DNA from 2 places in the Lactiplantibacillus sp. YT640 genome. Region 2 is predicted to be linked to the other one. Evidence: a T-box and tRNA genes for the amino acid it is inferred to sense, from the RefSeq annotation. Region 2 holds a T-box; the other holds one or more tRNA genes.
What was found. A T-box is a leader RNA that pairs with one kind of tRNA and senses whether it is charged. The one in region 2 lies ahead of leuS (leucine--tRNA ligase), so its partner is inferred to be a tRNA-Leu.
Positions count from the first base shown of each region.

Region 1: it encodes a tRNA-Leu, which carries the amino acid that the T-box ahead of leuS (leucine--tRNA ligase) is inferred to sense. The anticodon was not compared.

Region 1 covers NZ_JBMNVY010000017.1:33,873-40,094, reverse strand. Annotated here, with positions in the region: gene ACOV1R_RS10860 (Tex family protein) at 1-244, shown strand, start outside; gene ACOV1R_RS10855 (SprT family protein) at 244-690, shown strand; gene ACOV1R_RS10850 (homoserine dehydrogenase) at 756-2,042, shown strand; gene thrB (homoserine kinase) at 2,051-2,926, shown strand; tRNA gene ACOV1R_RS10840 (tRNA-Leu) at 2,982-3,066, shown strand; gene ACOV1R_RS10835 (C39 family peptidase) at 3,298-4,152, shown strand; gene ACOV1R_RS10830 (mannose/fructose/sorbose PTS transporter subunit IIA) at 4,443-5,417, shown strand; gene ACOV1R_RS10825 (PTS mannose/fructose/sorbose transporter subunit IIC) at 5,453-6,222, shown strand, end outside.
Region 2 covers NZ_JBMNVY010000010.1:26,959-33,180, forward strand. Annotated here, with positions in the region: gene ACOV1R_RS08355 (glycosyltransferase family 4 protein) at 1-1,204, shown strand, start outside; gene ACOV1R_RS08360 (hypothetical protein) at 1,234-1,431, shown strand; gene ACOV1R_RS08365 (tRNA (mnm(5)s(2)U34)-methyltransferase) at 1,527-2,054, opposite strand; gene ACOV1R_RS08370 (phosphatase PAP2 family protein) at 2,123-2,806, opposite strand; T-box leader at 2,920-3,130, shown strand; gene leuS (leucine--tRNA ligase) at 3,269-5,695, shown strand; gene ACOV1R_RS08380 (putative polysaccharide biosynthesis protein) at 6,219-6,222, shown strand, end outside.

The sequences.
Region 1 (6,222 bases), on a different contig from region 2:
GAGTGATCTAAAACCAGGGATGCAGTTGCAAGGAACCGTCCGCAACGTGGTCGACTTTGGGGCGTTTGTGGATATTGGTGTCAAGCAAGATGGCCTCGTACATGTCTCCAAACTAACGGATAAGTTCTTGAAAGATCCGCGTCAGGCGGTGGCAGTTGGCGACATCGTAACGGTGTGGGTCGAAGAAGTTGATGAACAGCGGCAGCGCATCGCTTTGACGATGATTGCACCGGCTGAAGCATAATGACTGATTTAGAGTTACAGCAGCTCGTTGCGACCATTTCCATGCGTGATTTTCACCGTCCGTTCCAGCACCGCGCTTATTTTAATGCTCGGTTACGAACGACGGGTGGTCGTTATCAGTTGGCCTCGCATGATATTGATATCAATCCGAAGATGCTGACTGATTTTGATGAGGCCACCTTGATTGGCGTCATCAAGCATGAATTGTGCCATTATCATTTACATTTGACTAAGCGGGGATATCGGCATCGTGATGCAGACTTTAAACGATTACTCGCGCAAATGGGTGGCTCGCGCTATGCACCAGCGCCGAAGCAGGCGACGGCCCGGCCGTATCGGTATATTTATGAATGCCAACGGTGTGGCCGGCGGTATTACCGCAAGCGCCGCATGGACACTCGCCGCTATACGTGTGGTCGTTGTCAGGGGCCAATTAAATTAGTCTGAAAAGGTTTGCTAAAGTGGTACGCTTCCGATAGAATTAGCTTAACTATTGATATGGAGGGATTAAGATGGAAACGATTAAAATTGGTGTGGTCGGACTAGGCACAGTCGGGACCGGCGTTGTAAAAATGCTTCAAGCGCATCAGGAAAAGATTTCAGAAATTACCGGTCGTAAGTTGGAACTAGCCTGCGTAGTTGTCCACAACTTGAAAAAGCACGAACAAGTTGATTTGGGGGACGTTCAGATGACCGACCAAATCGCGACCCTGCTTGATGATCCGTCCATTCAAATTATGGTCGAAGTGATGGGTTCAATTCATCCGGCGAAGGAATATATTACGCAAGCCTTGCAAGCTGGCAAACACGTGGTGACGGCCAATAAGGACTTGATTGCGCAATATGGCCGGGAGTTGGTTCAGATTGCTCGTGAAAATCATCGCGACTTATTCTATGAAGCTAGTGTTGCTGGTGGGATTCCAATTTTACGGACGATTGATAATAGTTTCGCCGCTGACCGGATTCAACGGGTCATGGGAATCGTCAACGGGACCACTAATTACATCATGACGCAGATGCTGACTAAGCATTGGTCGTATGATCAAGCCTTGAGCTCAGCACAAGACTTGGGGTTTGCCGAAAGTGATCCCACTAATGATGTCGAAGGCCTTGATGCGGCGTTCAAGATGATTATTTTAACGCAGTTTGCCTTTGGGATGAGTCTTTCCCTCGACCACGTTCAAGTTCAGGGAATTACGAAAATCAGCCCAGAGGATATTGCGGAAGCTCATCAGCTTGGGTATACGATTAAATTACTCGGGATTGCGGAAGAAATTGACGATCGCATTGCGGTATCAGTCGGGCCTGTGCTCGTTTCTGATCAACATCCACTTGCCACGGTACAAAATGAGAATAATGCTGTAATGGTAACGGGAACGGCTGTGGGGAACACGATGTTTTACGGTCCCGGCGCTGGAGAACTCCCGACCGCCAACAGTGTGCTGAGTGATATTACAACGGTTGCGAAAAATATTGCGTTGAATACGACTGGTAACACGTTTAACTCTTATCGCCAGGAGACAGTCTTAGCAACGCCTGAAGATGTTGTGTATCCTCACTTTATTGCCTTGAAGATGCGTGATGTGCCGGGGATGATGATGAAATTGACGGCGATTATGACCCGCGCAGAAGTTTCATTTAGTCGAATCATTCAAAATCAATTAGGTGACGGCAACGCTCGTGTTGTGATCATTACCCATGCCATGAATGATCAACAGTTAGCAGATATCACTCGTGAAATCGGTGAACAAGAGAATATGCAACTATTAGCGAGTTATAAAGTTTTAAAGAATGCGTAGGTGAGGACATGTTAACGATTTCGGTTCCGGCGACTTCCGCTAATCTTGGTCCCGGTTTTGATTCAATCGGTCTGGCGCTGGACATGCAACTAACGCTACAAGTGTTGCAACCTAGTGACCATTGGCAGATTGACCATCCCTTTGGGGCGGATGTGCCGACGGATGAACGCAACTTAATTATTAAAACGGCGTTGCATTTGGTACCAGATTTACAACCACAGCATTTACAGATGGCTTCAAAAATCCCGTTAGCGCGCGGATTGGGTAGTAGCTCGACGGCCATCGTAGCCGGCTTAGTGCTGGCAAACGAATTGACCGGCGCAACGCGCTCTTCTGCTGAGCTACTGGAAGTTGCCACTCAACTGGAGGGTCATCCAGATAACGTTGCACCAGCCCTATTAGGAGGCTTGGTTGTGGCGACGAACACTGATGGACGCGTCCGTGCGGTGAAGTTACCGTTACCGATGCTTTTTGCAAGTGTCTACGTGCCTAACGAACCGCTATTGACGACCGCCAGTCGCCAAGCCTTGCCAACTGAATTGGCGTACCACCAAGCCGTTACTGGTAGTAGTGTGGCAAATACGTTAGTGGCTGCTCTAGCAACTCAAAATTGGGACGTGGCGTTACCGCTGCTAGAACAGGACCAGTTCCATGAACAGTATCGGGCTAAGTTAGTGCCGGCACTACAAACGGTTAGAGACCATGCCCATGCTCTGGGATTAACGGGGACTTATTTGAGTGGTGCTGGGCCGACGGTGATTACTTTGGGTGATTACGGTCAACTCGCTACGTTGCAGGCACAATTGAGCCAAGATACAACACTCACCGGCCAATTATTCTTATTGCCAATGGATGCAACTGGTGTAAAAGTACAAAAATCTTAAAATAAGCTTGTCAGACTCGCAAAATTTTGTTATAATATTTTTTGTGAGTTGTGATGCGGCCATGGCGGAATTGGCAGACGCGCAAGATTAAGGATCTTGTCGGGGTTAACCCGGTGGAAGTTCGAATCTTCTTGGCCGCACTAACGAATATAAGAATCGATTTCGATAGGTTAGGCCTTGAAGGGTCGATTCTTTTTTTGTTGCGGTAAATTGGACTGGTCACGTTATTCCAGGCTTGCTTTTTTGCCAACTACTTCAACTATGTTCACCAAATTTGCCGTACCTTATTGTTTAATCTCATGATTACCAGCATTATAATGAAAACGGTTAATCTACTGATTACGATATTAAGAGAAGGCGAGGACCAGGCATTGATTAGAATGAGTAGATGGTGGTGGCGTATCTTGGTGGGCGGCTTGCTGGTTAGTGGCGTGGTTTACCCCGCACAAGCGGCCGTAACGACTTATCCGATTACAGGGATTCAGGTGGTGCAGCCGCGGGTCTATCAGACGAATAGTCAGAACGGTGTCGGTTACCATTTAACCGTCGTGCGTCATCAGCGTGCCCAATTGCGTGTTAATTTACATTTAAAGTATCACCAGCATACACAGTGGACGCGTACTGAGCAAGCTGATATTTATCGCAACGGGCATTACCAACGCTTCTACTATGTGCATAATGGTTATCAGCAGAGCGGCTGGATAGCTGCTAATCAGCTAAAACCCGCCAGTACGGCGTCGGTTCAACTGCGGGTACCACTGATTGACCAGCTACCGGAGTTGCCAACGGGGTGTGAGATGACAGCGACTACCATGATGCTGCAGTATGCCGGCGTTAATATTAATAAGGAACAGTTTGCCAGCCACGTGCCGCGCAGTTCGAATCCTAACACTGGTTTTGTTGGTGATCCTGCTTCGGCTTACGGTATTGGTCTCTACATCTACCCCCAAGGCTTGTTACCAACGATCCGCCACTATCTGCCGTCCGCTGTAGATCTCAGCGGGGTGGGCCTGCAACGACTTAAAGCACAGCTCGCTAAACGTCATCCGGTAGTCGCTTGGGTTCAGGGACTCGATGGTTTTGCGAGTCATACAGTGACGCTCACTGGATATACAACGGCAACTATTAGGTACAATGATCCTTGGCGTGGTCAATCTGGACAGATGGGTAACCAAGCGTTTGAGACGATGTGGCAATTAAATGGTCGTCGGGCACTGAGCTATTAAGAAATTGATACCATAGTTAACATTAGTTACTGTTTCATAATTTTATATTAAAAATACGCTATTTGACACACAAAATAATCGTTTTTAATACTGTATCGTGCTAGTGTATCAACTTTGAGCCTGAAATAAGGGCTTTTAGCTTTAGTGTATTTTGGCACGGAATTTGCATATATATAAGTGAGTGCGAAAAAGATTGCGCTTACAGTATCAAAAGCATAAATAGTTACAGGCAATTTAGATATTATTTATTCGTTTTATATGACTGTAACGAAAAAATAGGAGGTACAAAGATGGTAAGCATTATCATTGCTAGTCACGGCGAATTCGCTAAAGGCATCTATCAATCTGGATCAATGATTTTCGGCGAACAAGAAAACGTTCAAGCCGTTACGTTGATGCCTAGCGAAGGCCCTGACGACATCAAGGCTAAGTTGGAAAAAGCCATTGCTTCATTCGACGATCAAGAGCAAGTCTTATTCTTAGTCGACCTTTGGGGCGGTACACCATTCAATCAAGTTAACGGCTTGTTTGAAGCACACAAGGACAAATGGGCAATCGTTGCCGGTTTGAACTTGCCAATGTTAATTGAAGCGTATGCTTCACGACTTTCAATGGATTCGGCACACGAAATTGCCACGCATATCATTGAAACTGCTAAGGATGGCGTGAAGGTTCGTCCTGAAGCATTAGCACCTAAGGAAGAAAAGGCTGCTGCCGCTGCAACGACTAACAATAACGCTGGTCGGCCAGGAACGTTAACATACGGTTTGGCACGGATTGATTCGCGACTCTTGCATGGACAAGTTGCCACTGCTTGGAGTAAGACGGTTAACCCGACTCGGATCATTGTTGCGTCTGATAACGTTGCTAAAGACGAACTGCGGACTAACATGATCAAGCAAGCAGCGCCTTCTGGTGTTAAAGCTCACGTTATTCCAATTGCTCAAATGATTAAGATTGCTAAAGACGACAAGCACTTTGGTGGTCAAAAAGCATTGGTCTTATTCGAAACGCCACAAGATGCGCTACGTGCAATCGAGGGCGGTGTACCAATTAAGACATTGAACATTGGGTCAATGGCCCATTCGGCTGGTAAAGTTCAACCAAACAAGGTTTTGGCATTTGATCAAGATGATATCGACACTTACCGTAAACTTGAACAAGATGGCATCGAATTTGATGTTCGGAAGGTTCCAAGTGATAGTAAGGAAAATATGGATAATATTTTGAACAAAGCTGAAAATATGTTGAAGGAACAAAAATAGTTCCAAGAATATCAGAAAAGATGGAGGATTAAATCATGAATTTGAACGTAATTCAAGTGATTTTAGTCGTACTTGTATCATTTTTAGCTGGTATGGAAGGTATTTTGGATGAATTCCACTTCCATCAACCAGTTGTTGCATGTACCCTAATCGGATTAGTAACCGGACAATTGGTCCCATGTATTATCTTAGGTGGGAGTTTACAAATGATTGCCTTAGGTTGGGCCAACATTGGTGCCGCCGTTGCACCTGATGCTGCGTTAGCATCAATTGCATCTGCAATTATTTTAGTTTTAGGTGGTCAAGGCCGTGCCGGGGTTTCCTCAGCTATTGCGATTGCCGTTCCTTTGGCCGTTGCTGGTTTACTTTTAACGATCATTGCTCGTACGTTAGCAACTGGGATTGTTCACATCATGGACCGTGCTGCTGAAGAAGGTAGCTTTAGCAAGATTGACTTCTGGCAATGGGTTGCTATCTGTATGCAAGGACTTCGGATTGCAATTCCAGCCGCTTTGATTTTAGCCGTTGGTGCTACGCCAGTGAAAGCAATGTTAAATGCTATGCCTAGTTGGTTAACTGATGGTTTATCAATCGGTGGTGGTATGGTTGTTGCCGTTGGTTATGCAATGGTTATCAATATGATGGCTTCTCGTGAAGTTTGGCCATTCTTCGCTTTAGGTTTTGTTTTAGCCGCAATCAGTGAAATTACTTTGATTGGTTTAGGTGCAATTGGGATTTCCTTAGCCTTAATGTACTTGGCACTTTCCAAGCAAGGTAACTCTGGTAGCAACGGCGGTGGCGCTAA
Region 2 (6,222 bases):
TATTTACCTTCGGGCCGGTACGGAAGCTGTTAGCAATGTGCAATACTTTGACGTTAATGGTCGTACGCTCAAGATGAGTTGGTGGGATACGCGGGGCTTTAAGTGTCTTGAACAATTATTTGACTGGGACGGTAAGATTGCCCAAGAAGCGTACTTTGGCCCGGATGGATTGATTCACGTGGAGAAGTTACACTTGTTAAATCACGCTGGTCAGGAGCGAATCACGTGGCGCGTCTTGAACTACAACGAGCAGAGCCATACTTTTAATGGGATGAATGAACTGACCCGTTACTTCTATGATGAACTTAACCAGTTGAATGATGAACAAAATGTCTTCATTTGTGATCGGACCGTTGAATGTGCCTGGGGCTTATTCAATATGACCACACCAGCTAAGAAAGTCTTGCATCTACATAATAACCATGTGAGTGATGCTAAGGATATTATGCATTCTACCTTGAACAATAATTATGCTAATGCGCTGAATAATTGGGCGGCTTGGGACGCGGTCATTTCTGCGACACCGGAACAAACTAAGGACGTGGAAGCCCGCTTTGGTAAGGATATTCCAGCGTTCACTATTCCGGTTGGCTATGTTGATAATGCTACGTTAAAAGCCGCGCCGGTGAAGTTTGACCAACGACAAAAAGACCTCGTCGTGCAAGTTGCGCGGCTGGCACCTGAAAAGCAACAGAATCATTCAATCGAAGCCTTTGTTGAAGTTCACAAGCAGTTTCCTGATGCCAAGTTGGAATTATGGGGTTATGCGAACGGGGATATTGAAAAGCAACTACATGCACAAGTTGCTGCAGCGCACTTGGAAGATGTGGTATTGTTCAAGGGGTATACCACGGATGTCAATGCCGTTTACAACCGGGCCCAATTAGGACTTTTGCCAAGTCGAGCTGAAGGATTCTCATTGATGTTGTTAGAAGCTCAAGCCCATGGGTTACCAATGGTTGCCAATGACGTGAAGTACGGCCCGAGTGATATTATTCAGGATCATAAGAGTGGAATCCTAACGACAGACGGCGATGTGCAACAATTGACCAAAACGATTTTAGAATTGTTGAAGAATCAAGGGCAGCTGGCACAATACAGTGCTCAGGCCTATGAAAATGCCAAGCGTTATTCAGAAGAAGCCGTTTTCAAGCAGTGGCAAGCATTGTTAGATTACTTTAAGCCTGCTAAGGTCACGGCTTAAGTAGATTTGACGGCAAGGGAGGGCGCAAAATGTTAATGATTATGACCATTTATGGGACCGTTAAGATGTTTACCCGAATGATCGTGTACTGTGGCATCGGTGGTCTTGTCCTAATTGTTCGTCACCATAATCGTAAGAAGCGGCGTAACGAGATGGACGAGGGAACTAAGCGGATCATGCGTAATACCCCTAAGGATGAGAACGGTAAGTATCCGTGGGAGAAGTAAGGTACCATTGGTTTTTAAGTTAAGTATCTAATTGAAAAGACCTGTCAGACGAAGCTAATCGTCTGACAGGTCTTTTCGGCTAATTTATCGTTAAATTAACGTTTCTGAATGGCCAACAAATATGGCGGCACATGGACTTGATTAATAAACTGATATTGTAGGACTTGGAATTGATGCTGGTCTAAATTCGTTACGTAATCCAAAACGGCTTGTGCTTCTGTCGCACCACCGGGATGACCAGCATAGACTAGCAGGATAATGAGTCCGTTGGTGACGAGGCGTTCCTGAATGGCTTTTATGGCCGTTAACGTTGTCGTTGGTTTCGTAATGATTTGTTTATCGCCACCTGGTAAATAGCCCAGGTTAAAGACGGCACACTTGATAGGTTGATCAGCGGCAATCTTATCTGCGATGTGTTCATGGCCCGTTTGCCACAGAGTGACTTGATGGGTGAGCGCTGCTTTATCTAAGGCAGTTGTCGTCGCTTCAATGGCCGCTGATTGAATGTCGAACCCGTCGACGTGACCAGTAGTCCCGACCAGCTTGGCGAGGTAGACGGTATCATGGCCGTTGCCAACCGTCGCGTCAATCACGTGGTCACCGGGATTGACGACTTGGTTCATTAGCGCGTGGCTATAAGCTAATGCCGAACTGAGTTGAATGAGTGTTACCCCCTTGTTGAATTCATGAATTAGGGCCGCAATCGAAGCGGTCCGTGCCGATAACGCATACTAAAACGCGCACTTATATATAGTAAAACACTTCCAAGTAAAAGGCCACCGATTGTATCGCTGGGATAGTGGACGCCCACGATGACCCGGCTGATCATCATTAACAAGATGGCCGTTATGCCGAGGGCAGTGAGCCAGCCAGTCAAGGCATTGCGGTGCCAGTAGTCAAATGCCAACACGAGCAGACTACCGATAAGGACGGTCGTTGTTGTCGAGTGCCCGCTGGGGTAACTATACCCCCCAATTTGGACAAGTCGCCAAGCGGTTGGCCGTGGCCGCATGATGACCTGTTTGATGAGATAATTACCGTAGCCGGCAATCAGCCAGGTGGTGACCCAAAAGAAGACTGCGCCGCGTGGGTTATGGCCCAGCCAGAGTGCCAGGCCGATAATTAACGTGATTATGGTGATGGTGTGGGGATTGCCAAGCTGCGTATACGTGACCATCGCGTGTTGAAACCACTGGGGACTATGATGCCAAAAATTAGCAACCGTGGTGTCAAAGTGTGTTAACCAAGGCGCCCGTTGCCATACCGCGGCCGTCCAGCCTAACCATCCTATAAATATAAGTAGAATCAAACTGTCCGAACGTTGCCAGGATCGTTGCTTCAATACTGATTCCTCCGATAAATAAATTATTGCCATTATTATAGCATTTTTTATCAGGGGTCCGATTAATGCCGATGATAAAATTTATCGCCAGCGGGGCTTGGGCCCTTGAAAAAAACGTGCTGGTTTGCTACTATGAAAACAATAACTTTACGACTCTGAGAAGGAATAGTAGTGGCTGGTGTTTTGCAGAAACTCCGTGGTAGTTGCAAACGGGGATTCACCAATCATGAACTCACCTTCGAGTCTTCCGGCTGAACAAGATTGTAGGTACGGACGTGGTTTCGCGTTAAGATTCTCAAGAGGCCACGGTAACGTGGAATCATAGGTGGTACCGCGGAACCCGTTTTCGTCCTATAAGCTTAATTGGCTTATAGGATTTTTTTGTTTTTTAACCGCTTTTACTGAGTTGAAGCATGAAAATGCCATCTTGAATAGTCAGTTGGAAAGTCGCAATGCTAGCTTTTACATACAAGGCAGCAAGAAAGGGGCACTACTATGGCATACAACCATAAAGTCATTGAACGCAAATGGCAACATTATTGGAAGGAAAACAAAACCTTCAAAACATTAGATACGACGGATAAGAAGAAGTATTACGCCTTAGACATGTTCCCATACCCATCTGGCCAAGGATTACACGTTGGACATCCTGAAGGGTATACGGCCACGGATATTATGTCACGGTTCAAGCGGATGCAAGGGTACAATGTCTTACATCCAATGGGTTGGGACGCATTCGGTTTACCCGCTGAACAATATGCGCTCAAGACGGGGCATAACCCGAAGGACTTTACGGCCAAGAACATCAAAAACTTCAAACGTCAGATTCGGTCATTAGGTTTTTCATATGACTGGGACCGTGAAGTGAATACGACTGATCCAAGTTACTACAAGTGGACGCAGTGGATCTTTGAACAGCTCTATAAGAAGGGCTTGGCTTACGAATCTGAAACGTTGGTCAACTGGGCTCCTGATATGATGGGGGGAACGGTTGTTTCTAACGAAGAAGTGGTTGATGGTAAGACGGAACGCGGTGGCTATGATGTTTACCGGGTGCCAATGAAGCAATGGAGCCTCAAAATCACGGCCTATGCGGACCGGTTGATTGATGACCTGGACGATATTGATTGGCCAGAAAACATCAAAGAGCAACAACGTAACTGGATTGGCCGCTCAGTTGGCGCATCCATTCGTTTCAAGGTTGCTGGTCAACCTGACGATACCGAGATTGAAGTGTTCTCAACGCGGCCAGACACGCTGTTTGGCGCAAGTTACATGGTCTTGGCACCTGAACACGACTTAGTTGAACAATTGACGACACCCGAACAAGCGGACGCTATCAAAGCATACAAAGCTAAAATCGCCAGCAAGTCAGACCTTGAACGGACTGATTTGAATAAGGACAAGACCGGGGTCTTCACTGGTAGCTACGGCATCAACCCGGTTAATGGTGAAAAACTGCCAATCTGGATTGCCGATTACGTTCTGGCTTCATATGGAACTGGGGCCATCATGGCAGTGCCTGCTCATGATGATCGGGACTTTGAATTTGCACAAAAATTTGATTTGCCAATCAAACCTGTCATTGCGGGTGATAATGATTATGACCAACAAGCTTACACTGGCGACGGGGAACACATCAACTCAGGTTTTGTTGACGGTTTAGCTAAGCAACCAGCTATTGATAAGATGATTGACTGGTTAGGTGAACACCATGCCGGTGAAAAGAAGGTCAACTATCGGTTACGTGATTGGATCTTCTCACGGCAACGGTACTGGGGCGAACCGATTCCAGTTATTCACTGGGAAGACGGCGAAACGACGTTGGTTCCTGAAGATGAACTACCATTGCGGTTACCAGCAACTAAGAACCTGGAACCATCAGGAACTGGTGAAAGCCCGTTAGCGAATATCGACGACTGGGTAAATGTCGTCGATGAAAACGGTCGTAAGGGGAAGCGTGAAACCAACACGATGCCACAATGGGCCGGGAGTTCATGGTACTTCTTGCGTTACGTTGATCCGCACAACCGTGAAGCTTTGGCCGATTATGACAAGTTGAAGTACTGGTCACCCGTTGACTTATACGTGGGCGGTGCAGAACACGCGGTCTTACATCTGCTTTACGCACGTTTCTGGCACAAGTTCTTATATGACTTAGGCGTTGTGCCAACCAAGGAACCATTCCAGAAGTTAGTTAACCAAGGGATGATTTTGGGTGATAATCACGAAAAGATGTCTAAGTCGCGGGGGAACGTGGTTAACCCCGATGATATTGTTGACCAATATGGTGCCGATACGTTGCGGTTATACGAAATGTTCATGGGACCATTGGAAGCTTCGATTCCGTGGAGTACCGATGGGTTACATGGTGCCAATAAGTGGATCGAACGGGTTTGGCGCTTAATGATCGATGAAAACAATCGTGTTCGCGACCGAATCACGACTATCAATGATGGTAAGTTGACGAAAATCTACAACGAAACCGTTAAGAAAGTCACGGAAGACTATGAAGCTATGCGCTTTAACATTGCGATTTCACAAATGATGGTCTTCGTAAACGAAGCATACAAGGTCGACGATTTACCAATCATTTATATCGAAGGCTTTGTGAAGTTACTGTCACCGATTGCACCACATTTGTCGGAAGAACTATGGTCATTATTAGGCCATGATGACACGATCACCTACGCCACTTGGCCAACGTATGACGAATCTAAGTTAGTAGAAGACACGGTCCAAATCGTGCTTCAAGTTAATGGTAAGGTTCGCTCGCACGCCGAAGTCGCTAAGGATATGGGCAAGGATGAACTTGAAAAACTAGCCCTGGCGGATGAAAAAATCCAGGAATTTACGGCCGGCAAGACAGTTCGTAAAGTGATTGCCATTCCTGGTAAACTGGTTAACGTGGTTGCCAACTAAGTACCACGACCAGTATCAAGTTAAATGAATATCGCTTAAATTAATCGTGATGGTGACTGACAATTGTTGGTTGCTATCACGATTTTTTAACTACTCACAGAACTAATTAGTGCGGTTACGATTGATTTGGTTAAGTGAATAAAGATTCTGAGGACGTTCTGGTTCGGTTTGGGAGACAAATCACACGTGTTTTTGGTGGGCAGAGTGTGTGCAACCGCCTATGCTTAACTTAAAACTAGCAGTAACGTGGTTTAATCAGCGGAAATGGTTATCATGGCGGCACTCTGCTGTAATCGAATTTGAGACCGCATCGTGGCCGCTGGTAAAGCGTACGGATTGGTCTTTTTTCTGTATCAGCCATAGGGTATCGGACGGCGGTACGGTTCGCCAATAGCTGGTGCAGTTGTCAAGACCTTATCATTAAAGTTCGGTTAAACTCACGCATAAGGCCGGAATTGAATTGCAACTTGTTTGTTTTTCATCTAAAATGATTAGGATTGAATTAAGAAAGTGGGTTACGAACATGT